Regions from separate parts of the Streptomyces sp. NBC_01476 genome, predicted to be linked through region 1. Evidence: predicted binding sites of a transcription regulator. Region 1 holds the regulator's gene; each other region holds the start of a gene.

Region 1 (5,279 bases):
CGCACCCCGGGTGCCGGGCGGGAGATCCTCACCGCCGAGGACTGCCGGGTGGAGCGCATCCTGCTGGAGCTGCGTCTGTCGGCCGGCTGCCCGCTGGACCTCCTCGCCCCGGACGGCGCCCGGGCCGCCGAGCGCGCGGTAAGGGACGGTCTCCTTGAACCCGCCCCTTACCAGCAGGGCCGCGCCGTCCTTACACTGCGGGGCCGCCTGCTGGCCGACGCGGTCGTGCGCGACCTGGTCGACTGACCACCGCCGGCCGGCGCCGGCCCCGTCCGGGCCGCCCCTGGACCTCGTTCCGCGGCGGCGCGAGCTCTCCCCGGGCTCCTCAGGGCGCGGTCACGAAGTCGATCAGTTCCTCGACGCGGCCCAGCAGTTCCGGCTGGAGGTCGCGGTAGGAGCCGACGGACGCCAGGATGCGCTGCCACGCCTCGCCGGTGGTGAGGCCGGTCCAGCCCAGGGCGCGGCAGACGCCGGTCTTCCAGTCCTCGCCGCGCGGGACGCGGGGCCACTCCCGGATGCCGACGGAGGCGGGCTTCACCGCCTCCCAGATGTCGATGTACGGGTGGCCGACGACCAGGACGTCAGGACCTGCCGCGGAGGCCGCGATCCGGGACTCCTTGGAGCCGGGCACCAGGTGGTCGACCAGGACGCCGAGACGCGCGCCGGGGGCGGGGGAGAAGGCCGCCACGATCGCGGGCAGGTCGTCCACCCCCTCCAGGTACTCCACCACGACCCCCTCGACCCGCAGGTCGTGGCCCCAGACCCGCTCCACGAGTTCGGCGTCGTGCCGGCCCTCGACGTAGATCCGCCCGGCCCTGGCCACCCGGGCCTTGGCGCCGGTGACCGCGATGGAGCCGGAAGCGGACAGCAGCGGGCCGCGCGGGGCGGGTGCGGCGGGCGGCCGGACGAGGGTGACCGGCCGGCCCTCCAGGAGGAAGGCGGCCGGCGTCATCGGGAAGACCCGGTGCTTGCCGAAGCGGTCCTCCAGGGTGACGGTGAAGCCCTCCGCGGTCCGCTCGACCCGGACCACGGCCCCGCAGAAACCGGTGCCGGCGTCCTCGACCACCAGATCCGCCTCGGCCGCCACCTCGGGCACGGGCGCGGACTTCTTCCACGGAGGCGTCAGGTCGCCGTCGTAACTCCTGCTGCGCATGGGGGAGATCGTAGGACGCTAACCGCCCGCGCCGAAGCGTTCGGCGAGCGCGTCCCGCTGCGTACGCAGGAATCGCGCGTCCACCACCGCCCCGTGCCCCGGCACGTACCGCGCGGTCTCGCCGCCGAGCGCCAGCACCGCGTCCACCGTGGCCGGCCAGGCGCCCGGCACCGCGTCCTCGTCGGCCTGCGGCTGCCCCGACTCCTCCACCAGGTCGCCGCAGAAGACCACCGTCGGGTCGCTGGCGCTCGCACCGGGTACGACCACCACCAGGTCGTGCCCGGTGTGCCCGGCGCCGGGGTGCACCAGCCGCACCGGCCGCTCCCCGAGGTCCAGCGCCAGCTCGCCGTCGACCGGCCGGTCCACCGGCACCAGCGCCCTGACCGCCTCCGCGGCCTCCGCCGGATCCGTGCCGTGCCGTACCGCCGTCTCCCGGAGCGCGTCGCGCTCATGGCGCAGCCGGCCGTCCAGCGACACCTGCGCGTACACCTCGGCGCCGGCCTGGGTGAACGCCGCCGCGCCGAGGACATGGTCGAAGTGCCCGTGGGTGAGGACGACATGCGTCACCTCGCGCCCGGTCAGCGCCACCACCTGCTGCCGCAGCTCGGCGCCCTCGCGCAGCGTGGACCCGGTGTCGATCAGCAGCACACCGTCGGCGCCGACCACCAGGCCGACCGTCACATCGAGATGGGGCAGTCGCCGGCGCGCTACTCCGGGGGCCAGGTGCTCCCACACCGAACCCCCGGCGCCCGGCGCCTGCGCGCTCTCCACAGAATCCACGAGGGCGACGCTATCGCCGTGCGCCCGGCGGCGCGCGCCGTGGTGACAGCGTTGCCCCGCCATTCACCACCCGATCGCGTCGCGTACGCCCCCATCGCAACCGGCGCCCCCGTATTCCTGAGCCGCCCCGCCGCGGCATCCGCCCGGAGTTGTCCGAGTACGTGCGACAGGTTCGGCGGTCGGTCTTGCCGAGGCCTTGCCCGCTCGCCGTACACTTGCTGCGGGAAAGCTGGCACTCGAATCGGACGAGTGCCAGGCCAGGCGGCTCAGGGCCCACGGCAGGGAGGTGCGCGATGCTGAGCGAACGCAGACTCGAAGTGCTGCGTGCCATCGTGCAGGACTATGTCGGCACCGAGGAGCCGGTCGGCTCCAAGGCGCTGACCGAGCGCCACCAGCTCGGGGTGTCGCCCGCCACCGTGCGGAACGACATGGCCGTACTGGAGGACGAGGGCTACATCGCCCAGCCGCACACCAGCGCCGGCCGCATCCCCACCGACAAGGGCTACCGGCTCTTCGTCGACAAGCTCGCCGGTGTCAAACCGCTCTCCGGCGCCGAGCGGCGCGCGATCCAGAACTTCCTGGGCGGCGCCGTCGACCTCGACGACGTGGTGGCGAGGACGGTACGGCTGCTGGCGCAGCTGACCCGGCAGGTCGCGGTCGTGCAGTACCCGTCGCTGGTCCGCTCCTCGGTCCGGCACGTGGAGCTGCTCTCCCTGGCGCCCGCTCGCCTGATGCTGGTGCTGATCACCGACACCGGCCGAGTCGAGCAGCGGCTGATCGACTGCGCCGCCCCGGTGGGCGAGACGGTGCTGGCGGATCTGCGGGCCCGGCTCAACAGCCGGGTGGTCGGCCGGCGGTTCGCCGATGTGCCGCCGCTGGTGCAGGATCTGCCGGAGAGTTTCGAACCGGACGACCGCCCCGCGGTGTCCGGCGTGCTCGCCACCCTCCTCGAAACGCTCGTCGAGGAGAAGGAGGAGCGCATCATGCTGGGCGGCGCGGCGAACCTCACCCGGTTCAACCATGACTTCCCGCTGACGATCCGCCCGGTCCTCGAAGCGCTGGAGGAGCAGATGGTGCTCCTGAAACTGCTCGGCGAGACCGCGGACGCGACCATGACGGTCCGGATCGGGCATGAGAATTTTCACGAGGGCCTCAATTCCACCTCCGTGGTGGCGGTCGGCTACGGTTCGGGCGACGAGGCAGTCGCCAAACTCGGCGTGGTCGGACCGACCCGCATGGACTACCCCGGAACGATGGGAGCGGTACGCGCAGTGGCACGTTACGTCGGACAGATCCTGGCGGAGTCGTAAGTGGCCACGGACTACTACGCCGTCCTCGGCGTGCGCCGCGACGCCGGACCGGACGAGATCAAGAAGGCATTCCGCAGGCTCGCCCGCGAACTGCACCCGGACGTCAATCCGGACCCCAAGACGCAGGAGCGGTTCAAGGAGATCAACGCCGCCTACGAGGTGCTCTCCGACCCGCAGAAGAAGCAGGTCTACGACCTCGGCGGTGATCCGCTCTCCGCTGCGGGCGGAGGCGGCGGCGGGGCGGGGGGCTTCGGGGCCGGCTTCGGCAACTTCAGCGACATCATGGACGCGTTCTTCGGGCAGTCGCAGCAGCGCGGGCCGCGCTCACGCACCCGCCGCGGCCAGGACGCGATGATCCGGCTGGAGATCGAGCTGGACGAGGCGGCCTTCGGCACGACCAAGGACATCCAGGTCGACACCGCGGTCACCTGCGGCACCTGCAACGGCGAGGGCGCCGCGCCCGGCACCACCGCGCAGACCTGCGACATGTGCCGCGGCCGCGGTGAGGTCTCCCAGGTCACCCGGTCGTTCCTCGGCCAGGTGATGACCTCGCGGCCGTGCCCCCAGTGCCAGGGCTTCGGCACCGTGGTGCCCAACCCGTGCCCGGAGTGCGCAGGTGACGGCCGTGTCCGCTCCCGCCGTACGCTCACGGTCAAGATCCCGGCGGGCGTCGACAACGGCACCCGGATCCAGCTGGCCGGCGAGGGCGAGGTCGGCCCCGGCGGCGGCCCCGCGGGCGACCTCTACGTCGAGATCCGCGAGGTCCCGCACCCGGTCTTCCAGCGCCGCGGCGACGACCTGCACGTCACGGTCACCCTCCCGATGACCGCGGCCGCGCTCGGCACCAAATGCCCGCTGGAGACGCTCGACGGCCTGGAGGAGATCGACATCCGCCCCGGCACCCAGTCCGGGCAGTCCATCCCGCTCCACCAGCGCGGCATCACCCACCTGCGCGGCGGCGGCCGCGGCGACCTCGTCGTCCACGTCGAGGTGGTCACCCCGCACAAGCTCGACGCCGACCAGGAGGATCTGCTGCGCCGGCTGGCCAAGCTCCGCGGCGAGGAGCGCCCCACCGGCCAGTTCGCCCCGGGCCAGCAGGGACTCTTCTCCCGGCTCAAGGACGCCTTCAACGGCCGCTAGGACGCCCGCCCGGCGCAGTCGGCAGCCCCTCTGCCCCTCCCGGGGCGGGGGCTGCCGGACACTCACGGACCGGCCGGGAGCGGCGGGGGCACCCGCTGGCCGGTGGGGGCGGTCTCAGGCGCCCGTGGCACGATGAGGCCATGTCCGCGCTCACCGATCTCTCCGCCTTCTCGGCCTATCCCATCGTGCAGGCCCCGATGGCCGGTGGCGCCTCCAACCCGCAGCTCGCGGCGGCCGTGGGCGCGGCCGGCGGCCTCGGCTTCCTCGCCGCCGGGTACAAGACCTCGGAGGCGATGTACCAGGAGATCCGCCAGTTGCGCGACCTCAGCTCGCAGCCCTTCGGGGTGAACGTCTTCATGCCGCAGCCCGGCACCGTCGACCCCTCCGCGGTCGCCGTCTACGCCGAGCAGCTGGCCGGCGAGGCCGCCTGGTACGCCACCGCCCTCGGCGACCCGGACATCGGCGGCGACGACGCCTATGACGCCAAGGTGGCCGTCCTCCTGGAGGACCCCGTCCCGATGGTCAGCTTCACCTTCGGCTGCCCGGAGCGCTCGGTCCTCGAAGCCTTCGCCAAGGCCGGTACGTACACCGTCGTCACCGTCACCTCCGCCGCAGAGGCCCTCGCCGCCCAGCGGGCCGGCGCCGACGCACTCTGCGTCCAGGGCGTGGAGGCCGGCGGCCACCAGGGCACCCACCGCGACGACCCGCAGCTCGACCGGGCGGGCGTCGGCCTGCTCACCCTCGTCCCGCAGGTCCGCGAGACCGTCCAGCTGCCGATCATCGCGGCTGGCGGCCTGATGCGCGGCAGCCAGATCGCCGCCGTGCTGACCGCGGGCGCCGACGCGGCGGCGTTCGGCACCGCCTTCCTGATCTGCCCGGAGTCCGGCGCCAACGTG
Region 2 (5,279 bases), 790 kb from region 1:
GCCCGCGCGGGCCTGCGCAGCTGCGTCTTCATCCCGCACGACCTGGAGGCCGGCAAGGTCGTCATGGCCGCGGTCTACGGCGGCCAACTGGTCGGTATCGAGGGCTCGTACGACGAGGTCAACCGCTTCTGCTCGGAGTTGATCGGCGACCCGATCGGCGAGGGCTGGGGCTTCGTCAATGTGAACCTCCGCCCCTACTACGGCGAGGGCTCCAAGACGCTCGCCTACGAGATCGCCGAGCAGCTCGGCTGGCGCCTGCCGGACAACCTGGTCATCCCGATCGCCTCCGGCTCCCAGCTCACCAAGATCGACAAGGGTCTGCAGGAGCTGATCAAGCTCGGCCTGGTCGAGGAGAAGCCGTACAAGATCTACGGCGCCCAGGCGGAGGGCTGTTCCCCGGTGTCCGCGGCCTACAAAGCCGGTGTCGACGTGGTGCGGCCGGTGAAGCCGGACACCATCGCCAAGTCGCTGGCGATCGGCAACCCGGCGGACGGCCCGTACGTCCTGGACATCACCCGCCGTACCGGCGGGGCGGTCGAGGATGTGAACGACGAGCAGGTGGTCGACGCGATCAAGCTGCTGGCGCGGACCGAGGGGATCTTCGGGGAGACGGCCGGCGGGGTGACCGTGGGTGTGCTGCAGAAGCTGATCGAGACCGGGCAGCTCGACCCGGCCGCCGAGACCGTCGTGCTCAACACCGGCGACGGCCTGAAGACCCTGGACGCGGTCGCGCCCACCACCGGACCGACCGCGATCATCCGCCCGACCCTTGCCGCGTTCCGAGAGGCTGGCCTCGCATGACTGCTTCTGTTCGAATCCCGACCATTCTCCGTACCTACACCGGCGGCCAGGCCGAGGTGCCGGCCGAGGGCGCGACGCTGGCCGAGGTCATCACGTCGCTGGAGAAGAATCACGCCGGTATTTCGGCGCGGGTTCTCGACGACGCGGGAAAGCTGCGGCGTTTCGTGAACGTTTATGTGAACGACGACGATGTGCGTTTCTCGTCGGGGCTGGAGACGGTGGTGCCGGACGGCGCGAGTGTCTCGATCATTCCCGCGGTGGCGGGTGGCTGAAACCGCGGACTGTCCGCTGTTGTTTTGATCCGCGGTTTTCCGTGGGTTCTGCGGCCCCGCTCACCCCTCGTGGTGGGCGGGGCTCTTCGCTGTCCGGGCCCGGCGGGGGCGGTGCGGGGCGGTAGTTGAAGGGCTGTACTGTTGCGGGGGGCAAGTGAGTCGCCAGTCCTGGGTGGTGCGGCGATTTATCGCCAAATTCACACGCGAATTCTCCCGGATCGCCCGATGTGTCCGGTCCGAGATGCCCCGCATTATCGTTTTTTCCTGGGTTATTTCCGATGAGTCAGACCCAGAATTCTCGTCCAATTGACCTGTTGCAGTGGGCATCCGGACAGATACATTCAGCCGCGGTCGACGCGTTCCGGCGCACGCCTCCCAGAGCTCCCTCCTGTCCACGGTAAGGGTCGCTCCGGTGGGTGAGGTCTGACCCGGGCCCGCGGAGTGCGGGGCCGCGATAGGGCCAGTAATAGGGGAGTTGGGAATGGCTCAGGGCACCGTCAAGTGGTTCAACGCGGAGAAGGGCTACGGCTTCATCGCGGTCGACGGTGGTGCGGATGTCTTCGTCCACTACAGCGCGATCCAGATGGACGGCTACCGCACCCTCGAAGAAGGCCAGCGAGTCGAGTTCGAGATCTCGCAGGGTCAGAAGGGGCCGCAGGCGGACATGGTCCGGCTGGCAGGCTGACATCCCGGCGCGTTCGACCATCGACGCGGCGTTTCTCTCAGGCCGAAGGGCCCGCACCGGCTCATGGTGCGGGCCCTTCGCGCGTCCGGTGCGGGCCCTTCGCGCGTCCGCGGGCGCCCGCCGCCCGCCGCCGGGTGCCCGGTCCTGACGCCGCTCGGGGGTGGGGGTCTGCTTGCACTCTCACGGTCGGAGTGCTAATCATTGGTTAGCACTCTCCTAGTGAGAGTGACAACTTGGACCGGGTCGGTGAGGCCCGCTCGGGCGCCGGGAAGGAACCGGCGGCCGGCTGGCCGTCCGTCGCGGGCGCCTACGCGGTCCGATCCACCGCCCCCTGCCTCGGTGGGGGAACCCCCAGTCCGCGGAGGACACTTCACAATGGCTAAGATCATCGCGTTCGACGAGGAGGCGCGGCGCGGACTCGAGCGCGGTATGAACCAGCTCGCCGACGCCGTCAAGGTCACCCTCGGCCCGAAGGGCCGGAACGTCGTCCTCGAAAAGAAGTGGGGCGCCCCCACGATCACCAACGATGGTGTCTCCATCGCCAAGGAGATCGAGCTCGAGGACCCGTACGAGAAGATCGGCGCCGAGCTGGTCAAGGAAGTCGCCAAGAAGACGGACGACGTCGCCGGCGACGGTACGACCACCGCGACCGTGCTCGCCCAGGCCCTGGTCCGGGAAGGCCTGCGCAACGTTGCCGCCGGCGCCAACCCGATGGCCCTCAAGCGCGGCATCGAGAAGGCCGTCGAGGCCGTCTCCGCCGCCCTGCTGGAGCAGGCCAAGGACGTGGAGACCAAGGAGCAGATCGCTTCCACCGCCTCCATCTCCGCCGCTGACACCCAGATCGGCGAGCTGATCGCCGAGGCCATGGACAAGGTCGGCAAGGAAGGCGTCATCACCGTCGAGGAGTCGCAGACCTTCGGTCTTGAGCTTGAGCTCACCGAGGGCATGCGCTTCGACAAGGGCTTCATCTCCGCCTACTTCGCCACCGACCTGGAGCGGATGGAGGCGACGCTCGACGACCCGTACATCCTGATCGTCAACTCCAAGATCTCCTCGGTGAAGGACCTCCTCCCGCTGCTGGAGAAGGTCATGCAGTCCGGCAAGCCGCTGCTGATCATCGCCGAGGACGTCGAGGGCGAGGCGCTCTCCACCCTGGTCGTCAACAAGATCCGCGGCACCTTCAAGTCCGTCGCCGTCAAGGCCCCGGGCTTCGGTGACCGCCGCAAGGCCATGCTCGGCGACATCGCCATCCTCACCGGCGGCACGGTCATCTCCGAGGAGGTCGGCCTGAAGCTGGAGAACGCGGGCCTCGACCTGCTCGGCCGCGCCCGTACCGTGGTCATCACCAAGGACGAGACCACGATCGTGGACGGCGCCGGTGACAGCGACCAGGTCGCCGGCCGGGTCAACCAGATCCGTGCCGAGATCGAGAACAGCGACTCCGACTACGACCGCGAGAAGCTCCAGGAGCGCCTCGCGAAGCTGGCCGGCGGCGTGGCCGTCATCAAGGCCGGCGCCGCGACCGAGGTCGAGCTGAAGGAGCGCAAGCACCGCATCGAGGACGCGGTGCGCAACGCCAAGGCCGCCGTCGAGGAGGGCATCGTCGCCGGTGGTGGCGTGGCCCTGCTGCAGGCGACCGCGGTCTTCGAGAAGCTGGAGCTCGAAGGCGACGAGGCGACCGGTGCCAACGCCGTCAAGCTCGCGCTGGAGGCCCCGCTGAAGCAGATCGCCGTCAACGGTGGTCTCGAAGGCGGCGTCATCGTCGAGAAGGTGCGGAACCTGCCCGTCGGCCACGGCCTCAACGCCGCGACCGGTGAGTACGTCGACATGATCGCCGAGGGCATCATCGACCCGGCGAAGGTCACCCGCTCCGCCCTGCAGAACGCGGCCTCCATCGCCGCGCTCTTCCTCACCACCGAGGCCGTCATCGCCGACAAGCCGGAGAAGGCCGCCCCGGCCGGCGCGCCGGGCGGTATGCCCGGCGGTGACATGGACTTCTGATCCCCCGGGATCAGCAGCCCTGAAGCCACCGAGCGGCGCCCCCTCCCGTCACGGGAGGGGGCGCCGCTCGTTGTGCCCGGCCCCGGCGCTTCGCCGCCCGGCTGTATGTCCGGACGGTAACGCGCGGGTGGCGGGCTGAGGTTAGGGTCTGGGCATGGGGACGTTGAGCGGTCCGCACGGGCGGCGGCCGGCTGAGGATGCGACGGTCATCCGGTCGGGACGGTTGCTGCTGGCGGCGAACGCGGTGGCCTGGTGGATCGTGGTCGTGCTCTTCGTGGGCGCGGCGGTGCTGTCGGGGCTGCTCGCGCACGGCATCGGGCGGGACGTTCTCGTCGGGGTCTTCTGTTTCCTGTCGTTCCTGACGCTCTTCATGCAGTTCGGGGCGTGGGTGGGGCGGCATGAGCGGTTCGTGCTCGACGCGGAGGGCTGGTGGTGGTTCCAGGAGATGGCGGAGGACGTCGTCTTCCTGCCCTGGGACTCCCTCGCCGCGGTGGCCATCTACTCCACCGGTGACGCGGCGGCGCACCCCACCGCCACCCTCGAACTCTTTCCGCGCGGCGCCATCGACCGCGACGACCGGCTGCTGTGGAAGCGGGTCCGCGACGCCGACCCGCCCGCGCCCGGCCTGCCCCGCCTGCGCTACCGCATCCCGCTCACCTACGCCATCGACCAGGCCGGCCCGATGGAGGAGGCGTGCCGCGAGCGGGTGCCGGCCGGCCTCTGGCTGGGCCGGATCTGGCAGCCCGACGATTACGTGGGCGCACCGGATCGCGCCGGGTACCGGCGCAGGAAGCGGAAACGCAAGCGCGTGCCGCTCTTCGTGGCCCCGGCGTCGGCCATCGCGGCACCGGAGGCCGCCGCCGGGTCCGCCGCCCAGGACGCTGCCGGGGCGGCAGCCCAGCACGCCGCTGGGTCCGCCGCCCAGGACACGGCTCCGGCGCCGGCGCCGGAGCCGAGCGACACCGTGGCGCCGCATTCCGACTGAGACGGGCTTCGGGGCGCGTGCCGGACGACCCTGCCCGGACCCGGCTCAGGTGCGGTGCCGGACGACTCCGGCTGGGATCTGCCCTCGGATCCGGGCGGCAGGCGTCCCTGCCGGGGTCCGGCCTCAGGCCCGGGCGCCGGCCATCGCCCGGCGGTGGCGGACGGTCAGATTGGCGGCGAGGGTGGCCGCGACGGCCAGGCCCATGCCCAGCACCGCGCCGCCCACGCCGATGCCCGGCACGCTGAAGGCCAGTGCCAGCACCACGGCCGCGCCGGCCACCACCAGCAGCCGGTGCCCGACCGCGCCGGTGCCGGTCATCTCGTGCAGGACGCCCAGCAGCAGCACGACGACCGCGACCGGTACGGCCACCGACAGCGCGGCGCCCCGGGGGGAGAGATCCCCGTGGTGCTCGGTGCTGTCCAGCGCGCTCTCCAGGCCCGCCCCGATCGCCGCGACGCAGGCGAAGACCAGGTAGTGGCCGTATCCCCAGCTCAGTGCGGCACGCAAGGTCGGCAGGGTGGCCTCGGAACCGGTG
Region 3 (5,279 bases), 2.5 Mb from region 1:
TACCGCCGCGGAACTCCGCGCCCGCTACAACGCATCGGTCGAGGTACTGCCCGCCGACCTCGCCGAGGACCACGGCATCGCCGCCGTCGAGGCCCGGCTGTCGGATCCGGCCCGGCCGGTGCAGGTCCTGGTCAACAGCGCCGGCTTCGGCAACCGCGGGGTCTTCCTCGATGTGCCGGTGGCCGAGGAGGTCCGCATGCTCAAGGTCCACTGTGAGGCGGTGCTCCGGCTCACCGCCGCGGCGGTACCGGCGATGCGCGACCGGCGCCACGGCTTCGTCATCAACGTGGCCTCGATCGCGGCCTTCATGCCGCGCGGCACCTACGGCGCGAGCAAGGCGTGGGTGGTCCGCTTCACCGAGGGCATCGCCCACGAACTCCAGGGCTCCGGCATCCGCTTCCTCGTCCTGTGCCCCGGCCTCACCCGTACCGAGTTCCACGACCGTGCGGGCATGGACGCCTCCCGGCTGCCCTCCTGGGCCTGGCTCAATCCCAACAAGGTCGTCGCCATCGCCCTGCGCGACCTGGCCCGCGGCCGCACCCTCAGCGTCCCCGACCCCCGCTACAAACTCGCCGCGGCCCTCGCCCGCCACACCCCCACCCCCCTCTTCTCCGCCGTCTCCACCCGCACCACCCGCACCTACGACCCCAAACCCTGACCCGGGGGGCTCCTCAGACGGTGCAACGGGTGCGGCCCGGCTTCCCTTGGGGGAGGGGGCCGGGCCGCGGGTGGGGCGGGGTGGGTCAGTGGGAGTGGCCGTGGCCGCCGTGGGCGGCTTCCGCGGGCTCCTCTTCCTTCTTCTCGACCACGAGGGTCTCGGTGGTGAGCAGGAGGGACGCGATGGAGGCCGCGTTCTCCAGGGCGGAGCGGGTGACCTTGACCGGGTCGATCACGCCGGCCTTGACCAGGTCGCCGTACTCGCCGGTGGCGGCGTTGAAGCCGTGGCCCTTGTCGAGGTCGGCGACCTTGGAGGTGATGACGTAACCCTCAAGGCCGGCGTTCTCGGCGATCCAGCGCAGCGGCTCGACGGCGGCGCGGCGGACCACCGCGACACCGGTGGCCTCGTCACCGGTCTTGCCGAGGTTGTCGGCGAGCACCTTGACCGCGTGCACCAGGGCGGAGCCACCGCCGGAGACGATGCCCTCCTCGACGGCCGCGCGGGTCGCGGAGATCGCGTCCTCCAGGCGGTGCTTCTTCTCCTTGAGCTCGACCTCGGTGGCCGCGCCGACCCGGATCACGCACACGCCGCCGGCCAGCTTGGCGAGGCGCTCCTGGAGCTTCTCGCGGTCCCAGTCGGAGTCGGTGGAGGAGATCTCCGCCTTGATCTGGCCGATCCGGCCCTCGATCTCGGCCTTGTCGCCGGCACCGTCGACGATCGTGGTGTCGTCCTTGGTGACGGTGACCCGGCGGGCGGTGCCCAGCAGGTCGAGCCCGGCCTGGTCGAGCTTGAGGCCGACCTCCTCGGCGATGACGGTCGCGCCGGTGAGGGTGGCGATGTCGCCGAGCATGGCCTTGCGGCGGTCACCGAAGCCGGGCGCCTTGACCGCGACCGCGTTGAACGTGCCGCGGATCTTGTTGACGACCAGGGTGGAGAGCGCCTCGCCCTCGACGTCCTCGGCGATGATCAGCAGCGGCTTGGAACCACCGGCCTGGATGATCTTCTCCAGCAGCGGCAGCAGGTCCTGGATCGAGGAGATCTTGCCCTGGTGGACCAGGATGTACGGGTCGTCGAGGACGGCCTCCATCCGCTCCTGGTCGGTGACGAAGTACGGCGACAGGTAGCCCTTGTCGAACGCCATACCTTCGGTGAAGTCCAGGTCGAGGCCCATGGTGTTGGACTCTTCGACGGTGATGACACCGTCCTTGCCGACCTTGTCCATCGCCTCGGCGATCAGCTCGCCGACCTGCTTGTCCTGGGCGGACAGCGCGGCGACCGCGGCGATGTCCTCCTTGCCCTCGATCGCGCGGGCGGAGGAGAGCAGCTCTTCGGAGACGGCCTTGACGGCCGCGTCGATGCCCTTCTTCAGGGCGGCGGGGGAGGCGCCGGCGGCGACGTTGCGCAGGCCCTCGCGGACCAGCGCCTGCGCCAGGACGGTCGCGGTGGTGGTGCCGTCACCCGCGATGTCGTTGGTCTTGGTCGCCACCTCCTTGACGAGCTGGGCACCCAGGTTCTCGTACGGGTCGTCCAGCTCGACCTCACGGGCGATGGTGACACCGTCGTTGGTGATGGTCGGGGCGCCGAACTTCTTGTCGATGACGACATTGCGGCCCTTGGGGCCGATGGTCACCTTCACGGTGTCGGCGAGTTTGTTGACGCCACGCTCCAGGGCGCGACGGGCGTCCTCATCGAACTTCAGAATCTTGGCCATGCCTGCGAACTACCTCGTCTACTCGTCAGTCGGTTGTCGTCGTCAAGGACGGTCGTCGTCAAGGGCCTTCACGGTCGCCCAACGAAACCGCCCCGGGGCCCCCGGCCTGATGGACACGGAGAACCCGGGGCGGGATCGCGGCTGTGCGGTGGAGCCGGAAGACTTACTTCTCGATGATCGCGAGGACGTCGCGCGCCGAGAGGACGAGGTACTCCTCGCCGTTGTACTTCACCTCGGTGCCGCCGTACTTGCTGTAGAGCACGACGTCCCCGACGGAGACGTCGAGCGGCAGGCGGTTGCCGTCCTCGAAACGGCCCGGACCCACGGCCAGGACGACGCCCTCCTGGGGCTTCTCCTTGGCGGTGTCCGGAATGACCAGGCCGGAGGCCGTGGTCTGCTCGGCATCCAGCGGCTGGACCACAATGCGGTCCTCAAGCGGCTTGATGGCAACCTTGGTGCTGGCGGTCGTCACGATCCGACCTCCCCCTTCAAAGGGCTCACGGGAGTGTCTGTCTGGGTCGGCGACCTGGTAGGCCCGTCGTCGCGGGTGCCGGACCTGCCCGTCGCTGATGTGCTGGCACTCAGCGGTGCCGAGTGCCAGGTCTGAGACTAGGACGCTCTTAGCACTCGGTCAAGCGGAGTGCCAGACTCAGCGCGTCTCCCGCGCAGGGGCGCACCGGGTCTCACGGCCCGTGCCGGGCCTTCCCCGCCCCCCAGGGGCCCGGGGCGCCGGGCCGGATACGACAGCAACAGCCCTTCCGGCCGGTGACGGAGCGCGGCGCCATCGTGGCCGGTCGCGCAGTTCCCCGCGCCCCTTCGGGGCGCCCCGAAGGGGCGCGGGGAACTGCGCGAGCAACCCACCACCGGCCAGTGGGCCGGACACGACAGCAACCGCCCCACCCGGCCGGTGACGAAGCGCGGCACCGCGCCCCTGCGGGGCGCTTCCGCGGGGGCGGGGAGAATGGGGGCGTGGATGTTGAGGAGTTCGCCGGGTTGCTCGGGCCCGAAGGGCAGACCGTGCTGGAGGCAGTCCGGGGGCACACCCCCTCCGGTGAGCTCGCGGCAGCGACCCGGCTGCGGCGCACGCACGCCCCCCGCCTGGTGGCCGCCGCCATGACACAGGCACGGCTGCGGCAGCGCGCCGCCGCCAAGTTCGGGGCCGAGGACGCCGCCCGGATGTACTTCACCGCGAACGGCGTCGAACAGGCCACCCGCACCAGCGTGGCCGCCCACCGGGCCGCCCGCTTCCGCCGGCTCGGCGTGCGCCGGCTCGCCGACCTGTGCGGCGGCATCGGCGGCGACGCCATCGCACTGGCCCGGGCCGGCATCGACGTGCTGGCCGTCGACCGCGACCCGCTGACCTGCGCGGTGGCCCGCGCCAACGCCGAGGCACTGGGCCTGGCCGACCGGATCGAGGTGCGGTGCGCGGACGTCACCGAGGTGGACACCACCGGCTACGACGCGGTGTTCGCCGACCCGGCGCGCCGCACCGGGCGGGGCCGGACCTTCGACCCCGAGGCGTACTCCCCGCCGCTCTCCTGGGCGCTCGCCGCGGCCCGTACGGCACCCTTCGCCGCGGTGAAGGTGGCCCCCGGCATCCCGCACGAGGCCGTACCGGCGGACGCCGAGGCGGAGTGGGTGTCGGACCACGGCGACGTGAAGGAGGCCGCGCTGTGGTTCGGCACCGCGCCCGGCGCCGTACGGGCCACCCTGCTGCCCTCAGGAGACGCGCTGCGGGCCGCCGAGCCGCCGCAGGCCCCACCGGTCCGGGCGGTCGGCCGCTTCCTCTACGAGCCCGACGGCGCGGTCATCAGGGCCCATCTGGTGGCCACCGTGGCACGGCAGCTGGACGGCGGACTGATCGACCCCACCATCGCGTACGTGACCGCCGACGCGCTCGCCCCCACGCCCTGGGCGACGGCGTACGAGATCGGTGACGTCCTGCCGTTCGGCATGAAACGGCTCAAGGCGCTGCTGCGGGAGCGCGAAGTGGGCAATCTGACGGTGAAGAAGCGCGGCTCCGCGGTGGAGCCGGAGGAGGTACGGCGCCAGGTCAAACCGCGGGGCCCGAACGCTGCGACCGTCTTCCTGACCCGGGTGGCAGGCGCGCCCACGATGCTCATCGGGCGCCCCGCGCAAGGGAGTTGACTCCCGCACGAAAGTTGACCCCCGCACGGGAGTTGACCTCAGCTCTCCACCGACACCGACACGAAGCGCCACCGGTGCACCTGACGGCGTACCAACTCCGGCGGCGGATCGGGCAGTTCGGGGATCTCCGCGTCATAGGGCGCTTCCCACCAGCTGATCACCAGCACCCGGTCGCCGGGCGCGACCAGGAACTCCAGCCGCCGGGGCACCGCGGGGAGTTCCTGCTCCCGTGCCCAGTCGAGGAGTTGAGGACCGCATCCGTCGGCGGCCGCGGCTTCCCACATCAGTGTGACGGTCATCCGTAGAGGTTGTCCTTGCTCAACTCGTGCACATGATCGTGCGATCGGACGGACCCGTGAACCTCGTGCGTGTGCCCCGGCACCGACACCTCGGTCACCGGCAGCGAGGAGTCGGCCGGCAGGTCGAGCGTGGAGGCGGCCCGCCCGCGGGCCACCATCTCGGCGCCCAGGGCCGCGACCATCGCGCCGTTGTCGGTGCACAGCCCCGGCCGCGGCACCCGCAGCCGGATGCCCGCGTCCTCGCACCGCTCCAGCGCCAGCGACCGCAGCCGGGAGTTGGCCGCCACCCCGCCGCCGATCATCAGGTGGTCGACGCCGTTGTCCTTGCACGCCCTGATCGCCTTGCGGGTCAGCACGTCCACCACCGCCTCCTGGAAGGACGCGGCCACATCGGCGACCGGCACCTCCTGCCCGTCGCGGCGGCGCGCCTCGACCCAGCGGGCGACGGCGGTCTTCAGGCCGG

Evidence for each region. The regulator HrcA, encoded in region 1, represses chaperone genes, less so after heat shock. The targets are predictions, from matches to a motif close to TTNGCACTCNGNNNNNCNGAGTGCNAA.
Region 2: the regulator HrcA is predicted to act here: its motif matches at 1,964-1,990, upstream of groL (chaperonin GroEL).
Region 3: the regulator HrcA is predicted to act here: its motif matches at 2,990-3,016, upstream of groES (co-chaperone GroES).

Annotation. Positions count from the first base shown of each region.
Region 1 is NZ_CP109446.1:2,538,474-2,543,752, reverse strand. Features, by position in the region: gene hemW (radical SAM family heme chaperone HemW) at 1-246, shown strand, start outside; gene OG552_RS11470 (DUF3097 domain-containing protein) at 326-1,153, opposite strand; gene OG552_RS11465 (MBL fold metallo-hydrolase) at 1,172-1,933, opposite strand; gene hrcA (heat-inducible transcriptional repressor HrcA) at 2,227-3,243, shown strand; gene dnaJ (molecular chaperone DnaJ) at 3,244-4,383, shown strand; gene OG552_RS11450 (nitronate monooxygenase) at 4,524-5,279, shown strand, end outside.
Region 2 is NZ_CP109446.1:3,328,621-3,333,899, reverse strand. Features, by position in the region: gene thrC (threonine synthase) at 1-801, shown strand, start outside; gene OG552_RS14810 (MoaD/ThiS family protein) at 798-1,073, shown strand; gene OG552_RS14805 (cold-shock protein) at 1,555-1,758, shown strand; gene groL (chaperonin GroEL) at 2,134-3,759, shown strand; gene OG552_RS14795 (hypothetical protein) at 3,914-4,744, shown strand; gene OG552_RS14790 (low temperature requirement protein A) at 4,868-5,279, opposite strand, start outside.
Region 3 is NZ_CP109446.1:5,051,672-5,056,950, reverse strand. Features, by position in the region: gene OG552_RS22175 (SDR family NAD(P)-dependent oxidoreductase) at 1-658, shown strand, start outside; gene groL (chaperonin GroEL) at 744-2,369, opposite strand; gene groES (co-chaperone GroES) at 2,533-2,841, opposite strand; gene OG552_RS22160 (class I SAM-dependent methyltransferase) at 3,339-4,517, shown strand; gene OG552_RS22155 (hypothetical protein) at 4,556-4,816, opposite strand; gene tsaD (tRNA (adenosine(37)-N6)-threonylcarbamoyltransferase complex transferase subunit TsaD) at 4,813-5,279, opposite strand, start outside.